Regions from separate parts of the Eubacterium limosum genome, predicted to be linked through region 1. Evidence: predicted binding sites of a transcription regulator. Region 1 holds the regulator's gene; each other region holds the start of a gene.
What was found. Region 1 encodes HrcA, which represses chaperone genes, less so after heat shock. Its sites were predicted from a motif close to TGTTAGCACTCNNNNNNNNNGAGTGCTAACA; they were not measured.
Positions count from the first base shown of each region.

Region 2: a site for HrcA is predicted at 1,889-1,919, ahead of groES (co-chaperone GroES). Genes of this name have one in related genera too.
Region 3: a site for HrcA is predicted at 1,075-1,105, ahead of B2M23_RS05795 (Hsp20/alpha crystallin family protein). Genes of this name have one in related genera too.

Region 1 covers NZ_CP019962.1:1,869,072-1,872,357, reverse strand. Annotated here, with positions in the region: gene dnaK (molecular chaperone DnaK) at 1-5, opposite strand, end outside; gene grpE (nucleotide exchange factor GrpE) at 111-671, opposite strand; gene hrcA (heat-inducible transcriptional repressor HrcA) at 680-1,714, opposite strand; gene hemW (radical SAM family heme chaperone HemW) at 1,891-3,030, opposite strand; gene B2M23_RS08645 (tyrosine-protein phosphatase) at 3,150-3,286, shown strand, end outside.
Region 2 covers NZ_CP019962.1:2,707,741-2,711,026, reverse strand. Annotated here, with positions in the region: gene groL (chaperonin GroEL) at 1-1,504, opposite strand, end outside; gene groES (co-chaperone GroES) at 1,555-1,839, opposite strand; gene B2M23_RS12745 (Nramp family divalent metal transporter) at 2,416-3,286, opposite strand, start outside.
Region 3 covers NZ_CP019962.1:1,254,762-1,258,047, reverse strand. Annotated here, with positions in the region: gene B2M23_RS05800 (GGDEF domain-containing protein) at 1-909, opposite strand, end outside; gene B2M23_RS05795 (Hsp20/alpha crystallin family protein) at 1,235-1,657, shown strand; gene B2M23_RS05790 (dihydroorotate dehydrogenase) at 1,842-2,750, opposite strand; gene B2M23_RS05785 (dihydroorotate dehydrogenase electron transfer subunit) at 2,747-3,286, opposite strand, start outside.

The DNA of each region.
Region 1 (3,286 bases):
CCCATAATATATGTCCTCCTATTGATTCGAAAGTTTGTTTTCCAGATTTAATTGCCGACCGGATGGCCGGACTTTGCGTCGTTTCCAAAACGCCGACGCCATGCGTTTTTTTACTTCTGATTAACCTTAACCATTGCGGGTCTTATGACCTTGTCCTTAAAAGTGTAGCCCTTCTGGAAAACCTCCAGAACAACCTGATCATCTTTTTCAGGATCTTCTCCAACGGCAACACCGTGGTGGAAGTTCGGATCAAAGGCGGTGCCCACACAGTCAATTTCCTGCAGACCCTCCTCGTTCAGAACACCAATTAACTGCTTGAAAACCATCTGAACACCCTCGCGGTATTTGTCCGTATTGTCATCATCGGCTGCCGCTTCGGCGCGGTCCAGGTTGTCAAGCACTGGTAAAAGCTTTGTGACAAAGCCTTCAAGAGCAAACTGGTAAATGTCGGTCTTTTCCTTCTGCGTTCTTTTTTTATAGTTTTCAAAATCCGCCTGAAGGCGCATAAGACGCTCCATCGCTGCTTCCTCTGCCTTGGCCGCTTCATTTACCGATTTTTCAACATCCTCTACAGCTTCCTCAGCTGTCTGTTCTTCTGTTGTCTGTTCCTCTGTAGCTTCTTCCTTAACGGTTTCGTCTACGTTTTGTTCCATCTTTTCTTCCTTAGCCATTTAACCACCTATTTCATTAATAATTTTGTTAAGTTTGTGTTCAGTTCATTTCTTATATAATCAAGAACCGAGGAAACATTATCATAATTCATCCTCGTTGGTCCTATGACCCCAAAAGCGCCTACGGTCTTTCCTTCCAGCTCGTAGGTTGTTGTAATAATACTGAATTCCTTCAGGTTCTCATTATCATTTTCATCCCCGATGCTGATGTTAATCACCTGACTGGTGTCATCACTTGACAGAATACCCGCCAGCAGCGGTTTCTCCTCGATCACATTGACCAGGTGACGGATTTTTTCCACATCACTGAATTCAGGATAATTGAAAAGATTCGTCAGACCCATGGAATGGATGTCTGAAGCCTCTTCCATCAAAGTATCCCTTAATACCGGAAGAATTTCCCGGAGTAAATTGCTTTCATCCGGAGACAATTCCTGAATCTGATCGACTAGCTCCATGTTAATTTCCTGGAAGGAAATATTTTTGAGGAAACTGTTTAAGACATTACTCAGTTTCAGGGCCAAAGTGGTGTCAATTTCCTGCGAAAGGGTCATTTCAATGTTCTTTGCCATCCCTTCATAGGTGACCACAATGAGTAAAACACGTTCCTTTATTAAAGGAACAATCTGTACGTGCTTGCAGTTAAAGCAGGAAACCCGCGGCGACAGCACCACAGAGGTGTAGTTGGTCAGCTGGGACAGCACCTTTGCCGTGTGGTTCATGGTGTTATCCAGCTCCCTTGTTATTTTTAGATACCCATTATGGATGTCATTTCTCACAACCTTAGCTAATTTTTGGATTTGCATGATCTCATCGACATAATAGCGGTATGCCAGCTGAGTCGGAATTCTTCCAGATGAGGTGTGCGGCTGCATTAAAAAGCCCAGGTCTTCGAGATCAGCCATTTCGTTCCGGATGGTCGCAGGGCTGATGCCAAGGTTATAACGCTTTGACAAGGTCCGGGACCCTACCGGTTCGGCGGTATTGATGTAATCCTTAATGATTACCTCCAATATCTTCTTCTTTCTCTCTTTCAAGTCCATTTTATTCACCTCTTTATTAGCACTCGTTACATGTGAGTGCTAATATCTTGACTATAATATACCACCGGGGTCTTACTTTGTCAATAGATTTCTATAAGATAAATGTCAAGTTTTTAAGATTTAAACATTATTTAAGCAAGACCGTCCACAGCGTATTCCACCGCAGCAGACCCGTCCTAAACAAAAGCTACAAACACCTGATTCGCCAGGTCCTGCCCCTTTGGGGTAAGCCGGATAACCTGATCCTCACGCGTGAGAAGTCCCGCCTTCACAAGGTTTTCGATTTCCTCAAAATCCTCAAAAAAACTACTGCCAAACAGCTCCCGGTAATCCGCATCATCCACCCCGCACATGCGCCGCAGTCCCAGGAACATAAAGTCGCCCTTTTTCTCCTGGGCGTCCAAAATGTGCGTCTCGAGCACCGGGGCTTTTCCCTGCGTGACCAGAGCGCAGTAGTCTTCCATATCCATCACATTGGTTCGGCGCTCTTCCTTATAATAGGAGGCTGCCCCCAGTCCAAAGCCCACATAGGGCTTCATCACCCAGTACAGGCTGTTGTGACGGCTTTCCCAGCCTTTCCTCGCAAAGTTCGATATCTCATACTGCTCAAAGCCGTTCTCAGCCAGACCGTCAATGATAGTGTGCTGCATCTGCCTTTCCAGCGCCTCGTCCGGCAGCAGCAGTTTCCCCTGGCGGTACAGCGTGTCAAAGGCTGTTCCCTCCTCGATTTTCAGACTGTAGCAGGAAATATGCTTAATGGAAGCAAGGGCAGTGAGACGGTCAATATCCTGCCGTACATCCTCCAGGGTCTGCCCCGGCAGGCCAAACATCAAATCCGCTGAGATATTCTCAAATCCCGCGCTTCCCAGCAGATCCAGAGACGTCTTAAAATCCGCGTAGGTGTGGATACGGCCCAGAGCCTTCAGCCCCCTGTCGCTTGTGGTCTGGAGGCCCATACTCACACGGTTAAGGCCCATGTTTCGGTAAGCCCGGCATTTCGCATCGGTCAGGGTTCCGGGGTTCGCCTCAATGGTCGCCTCAATGGCCTCTTCAGGCAGCTCAAAGCACTCCCGGATACAGTCCATGACCCGTCCGATATAATCGGCTGCCACATAAGAGGGCGTGCCCCCGCCAAAATAAACCGTGCCCGCGGGCACTCTTCCCTGCTCAGCCGCGAAGGCCTTTATCTCAAGGCAGACCGCCTCAAAATAACGCCCAGTCTCCGCCTCACCAAGACCCGCCCATGAGGGAAAATCACAGTAGCGGCACTTCTGCCGGCAGAAGGGGACATGCACATAAATTCCGACATTTTCCATTAAAACGCTCCTTTTTATAAAATATGCTGAAAAAACAAATTGTCACCGGGACAAATTTAAGTCTTTATGTTACAATATATTCTATATAATAAAGTAGAAAGAGTCAAAGGAGTGAACATATGAAAAAATTTGTAGGCATTGGGGCGCTTATTGCCGCGGCTGCCGCAGTCCCATATCTGATTCATAAAAAACGTCAGAAAAAGCTTCAGGCAGAAGATTTTAACCAGACCGAGAGCCTTCCGCTTCCGGAAAAAAA
Region 2 (3,286 bases), 840 kb from region 1:
CTGTACGGGTTACCTTGGTCGGGTCGATGATGCCAGCTTCGATCATGTTGACGAATTCGCCTGTAGCGGCATTGAAGCCAACGCCAGCGTCTTTGTTACGCAGTTCATTGACGATAACAGAGCCTTCAAGACCAGCGTTTTCAGCAATCTGACGAACTGGTTCTTCAATAGCACGGCGGATGATTGTCGCACCGATTTTTTCGTCGCCTTCCAGTGTTTCAATTAAAGCGTCTACCTTGTCTAAGGTTTCGATGAATGCAGATCCACCACCAGGTACCATACCTTCTTCAACACCAGCTCTTGTCGCGTTTAATGCGTCCTCGATGCGGTATTTGCGTTCTTTCAGTTCTACTTCGGTAGCAGCGCCAACCTGAATTACAGCTACACCGCCAGCCAGTTTAGCCAGACGTTCCTGTAATTTTTCTTTGTCGTAATCAGATGTGGTTTCAGGGATCTGAGCCTTGATCTGAGCAACTCTTTCTTCAACAACCGCACGGTCGCCCTGGCCGTCAACAACAATGGTATTGTCCTTGTCAACCTTAACCTGACGCGCGCGTCCTAACATAGACATGTCGGCATTTTTCAGTTCCAGGCCAACTTCTTCTGAGATTACCTGACCGCCTGTTAAAGCAGCGATATCCTGTAACATGGCTTTTCTTCTGTCACCGAAGCCAGGAGCTTTAACAGCGACACAATTGAAGGTTCCTCTTAATTTGTTCAGTACTAAGGTTGTTAAAGCTTCGCCTTCAACATCTTCAGCAATGATTAAGAGCTTAGCACCCTGCTGTACAATCTGTTCCAGCACTGGGAGTAATTCCTGGATATTTGTGATTTTCTTGTCTGTAATTAAGATATACGGGTTGTCTAATTCTGCAACCATTTTTTCAGTATCGGTTACCATGTAACCAGATAAGTATCCTCTGTCAAACTGCATACCTTCTGTAAATTCCAGTTCAGTACCCATGCCCTTGCCTTCTTCAACCGTGATAACACCATCGTCACCGACTTTAGTCATGGCTTCTGCAATTAAATCACCGATTTCGGTATCAGCGGCAGAAATAGAGGCAACCTGAGCTTTTGCTTCTCTGGTTTCTACTGGTTTGCTGTTGGCTTTCAGTTCATCAACAACAACTTCCACAGCCTTTTCGATCCCTTTTTTCAGAACCATCGGATTCGCGCCAGCTACAACGTTTCTGTTACCTTCTCTTACGATAGCCTGAGCTAATAAGGTAGCGGTAGTAGTACCATCACCAGCTACATCGTTTGTTTTGGTAGCAACTTCTTTAACCAGCTGAGCGCCCATGTTTTCAAAAGCGTCTTCCAGTTCAATTTCTTTAGCAATGGTAACACCATCGTTTGTAATGGTTGGAGCACCGTAGCTCTTTGCTAAGATAACGTTTCTTCCTTTTGGTCCTAAGGTTACTTTGACAGCGTCTGCCAATTTATCTACGCCAGCAATCAGTGATTCTCTGGCGTCTGCACTGAATTTAATATCTTTTGCCATTTTAATCTTCCTCCTGAAAATTTATAATCTATTAAATGTAGTTTTCTGAATTATCCAACAATTGCTAAGATGTCAGACTGTTTCAAAATCAAGAATTCTTCTTCACCGACTTTTACTTCAGAGCCAGCGTATTTAGAATAGATAACTTCATCGCCTTCCTTTACATCCAGCGGCACTTTTTTGCCATCAACGATTTCACCGGAGCCTACAGCGACAACGGTTCCCTGCTGTGGTTTTTCCTGTGCAGAACCTGGTAACACAATACCGCTAGAAGTCGTTACTTCTTCTTCTTTAACTTTGATTACAACCTTGTCTCCCAATGGTTTTAAACTCATTTTTGATTCCTCCATTTTTAATGATTTATAATTTTTATTATTTTCTTCTTGTTAGCACTCATTACCTCCGAGTGCTAACATTATATTAAACCATTCTCTCAAAATTTGCAAGACCTTTTTAATAAATTTAATGACTTTTTTCAGGATTACTTAATGTTTTTTGGAAATGTCCTCTCAAAAGAGCTTTCAGACAATTCTGATAATTTTTCTGGATCAGTATTATTACAACCACATCATCTGATTATAAGTCTGCTAAAAAACAACTCTACTTTAATTTTTTCATATTTTAAATCTGTATCTTTATCTTTATCTTAATAAGTTCGGCAAAAATCATCCAAGAAATACCATTAGAGCTAGCATAATCTTGTTCTCCATTATCCATGAAACCCCAGACTACACCATGGCCGCCTGAAGACCACCAGTTTTATTCCCAGATCGCTCCTGCCATAAACATGGAAAAGCTGCTCTCAATCGGTATTGATTGAAAGTAGCTAGTCAATAATAAAAAAGGTATACGTCAAAACAACGTATACCGCTACATATTCTGGTTTATTGCGTTTTAAGATCCAACCCCCACTAAAAACTGCTCACCAGCAACATAATATTAAGCGCTGTAACCAGCAGTCCGACAATCAGCAGGATTGTAAAGTCAATTTTGCCATTGGCAAATTTTCCCATGATTTTCCGGGAGGTAGTCAGATAAATTTGCAGGAAAATTGTGATGGGCAGCTGTATGGACAAAAGCATCTGGCTGTAGACCAGCCCCATAAAAGGGTCGGTAATAAAGAAGATAATGACCAGCGATGCCAGAAAGATGCCAATGATCCCCAGCTGACTGTGACGGTCATGAATATCGTAGGGCTCCTTGAACATCCCCGCAACAATGGTACCACCCGCCATTCCAGCGGTGACGGATGAGCTGATTCCTGCCAGCAAAAGGGCGAAAGCAAAGAGGAGCGACGCGCCCGAACCTACCAGCGGCTTGAGCATATCCGCAGCCTGCGAGAGCTCTGTGACCTGAAACCCCGCTTTATAAAAGGTGGCTGCCGCCATCAAGATCATGGCGCTGTTGATCGCCCATCCGATAATCATGGAAACCAGCGTATCTGTAAACTCAAATTTCAGCTGATTTTTAATGACGGATTCTTCCTTCGTGTTCCACTGGCGGCTCTGGATAATTTCAGAGTGAAGGAAAAGGTTGTGTGGCATTACCACCGCGCCCAGCACACTCATGATGACCAGCATGGAACCCGGCGGCGTTGAGGGCTTAACCCAGGAAACAGCAGCAGCGCCCCAGTCGACATGGACCATCAGTATCTCGATTAAGAAAGAAACACCGATCAATGACACAAACCCGATGATCCAGCGTTCCAGTTTTTTATAGGAGTTGCTTAAAAGCAAAAAGAGTGCCAGGGCTGTTACCAGAACCGAGCCAATTTTTATGGGA
Region 3 (3,286 bases), 610 kb from region 1:
CTGGTTTCGCTGCATACGGATATACATGGTCATACCGACCACTGCGGCCAGCACCAGACCGATACCCAGCGCTGCCACAATACTCTCAGTGGGGTTGGCCTTGATAAAGCTCTCCAGGGTAACCTGCTGGTTATTCTTGTTAAAATATTTCATGTAAAGCTCGGTGGCGTAGTTGGGGTTTTGCTCATTGATGATCGCCGTGGCGGAGTTGATACCGCTGACCACCTCGGTATTGCCCTTGGTGACCGCAAAATAATAGGGCCGCCCGTCAAACCGCGCAACAATACGCTCATCGTCACCCATGGCGACGTCCGGCCCCAGCAGAGCGTCCACCTCACCCGATTTCAAAGCATTGTGCAGTGCATCATCACTGTTATCATATTCGATGATTTCCAGGGTAATCCCATTGGCCTTACAAAATTCATTTAAGGCCTGTATTCTTCGGGCTGCGGTCTTGCGTGCCCCCACCTTTATATTATTAAAAGTTGAATAGTTGGTTGCGTTGATATCCTCATTATCCTTTAACACCGACAAAGTGGAGTAGCTGTAGCCGCAGTTATATTCTGGAAAATCATAATCCTCGGCCAGTTCCGGCGTGGATACCATGCCGCCCATAATATCAATCTCGCCGTTTTTCAGATCCTCCATCATTTTCAATAGGCTCTCATCGCTGCCGTCTCCGGTGATGAACTCATACTCCCAGTCCGTATATTTTGCAATTTCTTCTAAAAACTCATAGGTATAGCCCGAATGGTTTCCCGCAGCATTGGTGGATGAAAACCCCGCCTGCTCAGGAAAGGCAACCCGGATGACCTTCTTTTCTTCTGCCTGTACCCGAGAGGCTGTCAGGCAGAAAACAAGACACAGGGCCAGGCTGATACTCCATATCTGATTGATGTACTTTCTCACTCTTTCCTCCCAGACTTTTTGTCTTTCGATTCCGGTATTACCTTTTATTATATACCGATAAAGTTAAATATACAATTTTTTTATATCGCGAATCTTTTTTTAAAAGCTTTTACTAAAATATTTTTTCGGGATTTCGGTCAATTTGCAAACTTAAATCTTTCTAAATTTTAGCACTCACCTCTTGACAGTGCTAACAATCTGACCTATAATATACACGTAAACAAAATTAAGCGAAGTCCCTTGAAAAAGGAACCGAACTCAATGGTTATAAAGGTTTATCACTTCATAAATCATGAAAACTAAAACAAAAAAGGAGGAATGCCTTATGTTGTTGATGCCTAGAGATCGTTTCGGTTTTAATTTGTTTGATGATATGTTTAATGATCCGTTTTTTAAAAAAGCAGATTCACCTGCTCTCATGAAAACAGATATTCAGGAAAAGGATGGCAAGTACATCCTGGATATGGACCTGCCGGGCTTTGGCAAGGAAAATATCAAAGCTGACCTTGAAAATGGCTACCTGACCATTACCGCTTCCAGAGATGACACAAAGGAAGAAAAGGGTGAAAAAGGCAACCTGGTCCATCAGGAACGCTACACCGGTCAGTGTTCAAGAAGCTTCTACGTTGGTGACAACGTAAAGGAAGACGACATCAAAGCCGGTTATAAGGATGGTATTCTCCATCTGGAATTCCCGAAAAACGAAACCAAGCAAGTAGAACAGAAAAAATACATTGCGATTGAATAAATCATAGATTACCCCTTATCGGATCATTCCGATATTCATTTTATTACTCCCCCGTAACCATAAAACCGCGCTCACTCCCCTGAGCGCGGTTTTTGTTTTCTGGCCTAAAAAAACACCTCCCGAAATCCTGAAAACTCTGACTACTGAGTTTTCGGGATATTCAGGAGGTGTTTTCAGCTTTTATTTATAATAAAATACCGCGCACCTCATCGATGTTTACCAGGTCCTCGGCCTGGCAGTAGGCTTCTAAGCCTTCAATGATCCTAACCGGTGCCTTAGGGTCGATGAAGTTCATGGTTCCCACCTGCACACAGGCCGCGCCGACCATGATAAACTCAAGGGCGTCTTCCCAGGTGCTGATGCCGCCCATGGCCATCACCGGCACGTCCACCGCCTTGCAGACCTGATGGGTCATGCGCAGTGCGATGGGTTTGACCGCCGGGCCGGACAGACCGGCGTAGGTGTTGTCAAACACGATTTTCTTCTTTTTGTAATCAACGGCCATGGCCTGGATGGTGTTGATGAGCGAGATACCGCAGGCGCCGGATTCCTCACAGGCCAGAGCGATCTCTGCGATGTTTTCAACATTCGGTGACAGCTTGACCATGACTGGCGCCTTGGAGACAGCCACCACCTTACGGGTGATATCTGCCGCCATTTCTGCCTTGATGCCGTAGGCCATACCGCCAGCCTTGACATTGGGACATGAAATGTTCAGCTCAACCAGCTGGGCATTGATGGCGTTGACCCGCTCAATGGCTTCCAGGTAGGAGGCTTCATCCTTACCGCCCACGTTGACCACGGTGACGGTGTCGATCTCCTTGAGGTGAGGCCACTCATTTTCGATAAAGGCGTCCACACCAGGGTTTTCAAGTCCAATGCTGTTGATAATGCCTGCCGGTGTCTCCCACAAACGCATCCCCGTATTTCCCGGACGCGGTTCAAGGGTCAGCCCCTTGGTGCACAGGCCGCCCAGCGCTGCCAGATCATAGTATTCCTCAAACTCACGCCCGAAGCCAAAGGTGCCCGACGCGGTGAGAACGGGGTTTTTAAAGACAATATCGTTAAATTTCGTTTCTAACGCTTTACTCATAGGGCTGCCACCTCTCTGGTAAATACCGGCCCGTCCTTACAGACCTTCTTATTGCCTTCACTGGTCTTGCAGGTGCAGCCCAGACAGGCGCCGATGCCGCAGGCCATATGCGCCTCCAGCGACACGTAAACCGGGTTTTCGGCCGGGACGACGTCACACAGGCTCTTCATCATGATTTCCGGGCCGCAGGTAAAGAATACCTCGCCGGAACGGGCTTCTACTTGGTGGGTGATGATGCCGCCGATATCCACAGTCACTTCATCGGCCACTGCGTCAAAGGCCTCCACACAATAGGCCGTATCGCGGTAGCCCAGGTAAACGCGCAGGCTGCGGTCCGGGTGTTTTTTCTTGAAGTCGCGGCACGCATAGTACAGGGGCGCGATGCCAATACCGCCGCCCACCACCACCAGATCGGCGTCCACATCCGGGAAGCCCTTGCCATAAGGGCCCTGTAACTGCACGGTGTCGCCTTTTTCCAGTTTTAATAAAAGCTGGGTACCCTTGCCCACGACCTGATACAGGAAGGTGAGCACGCC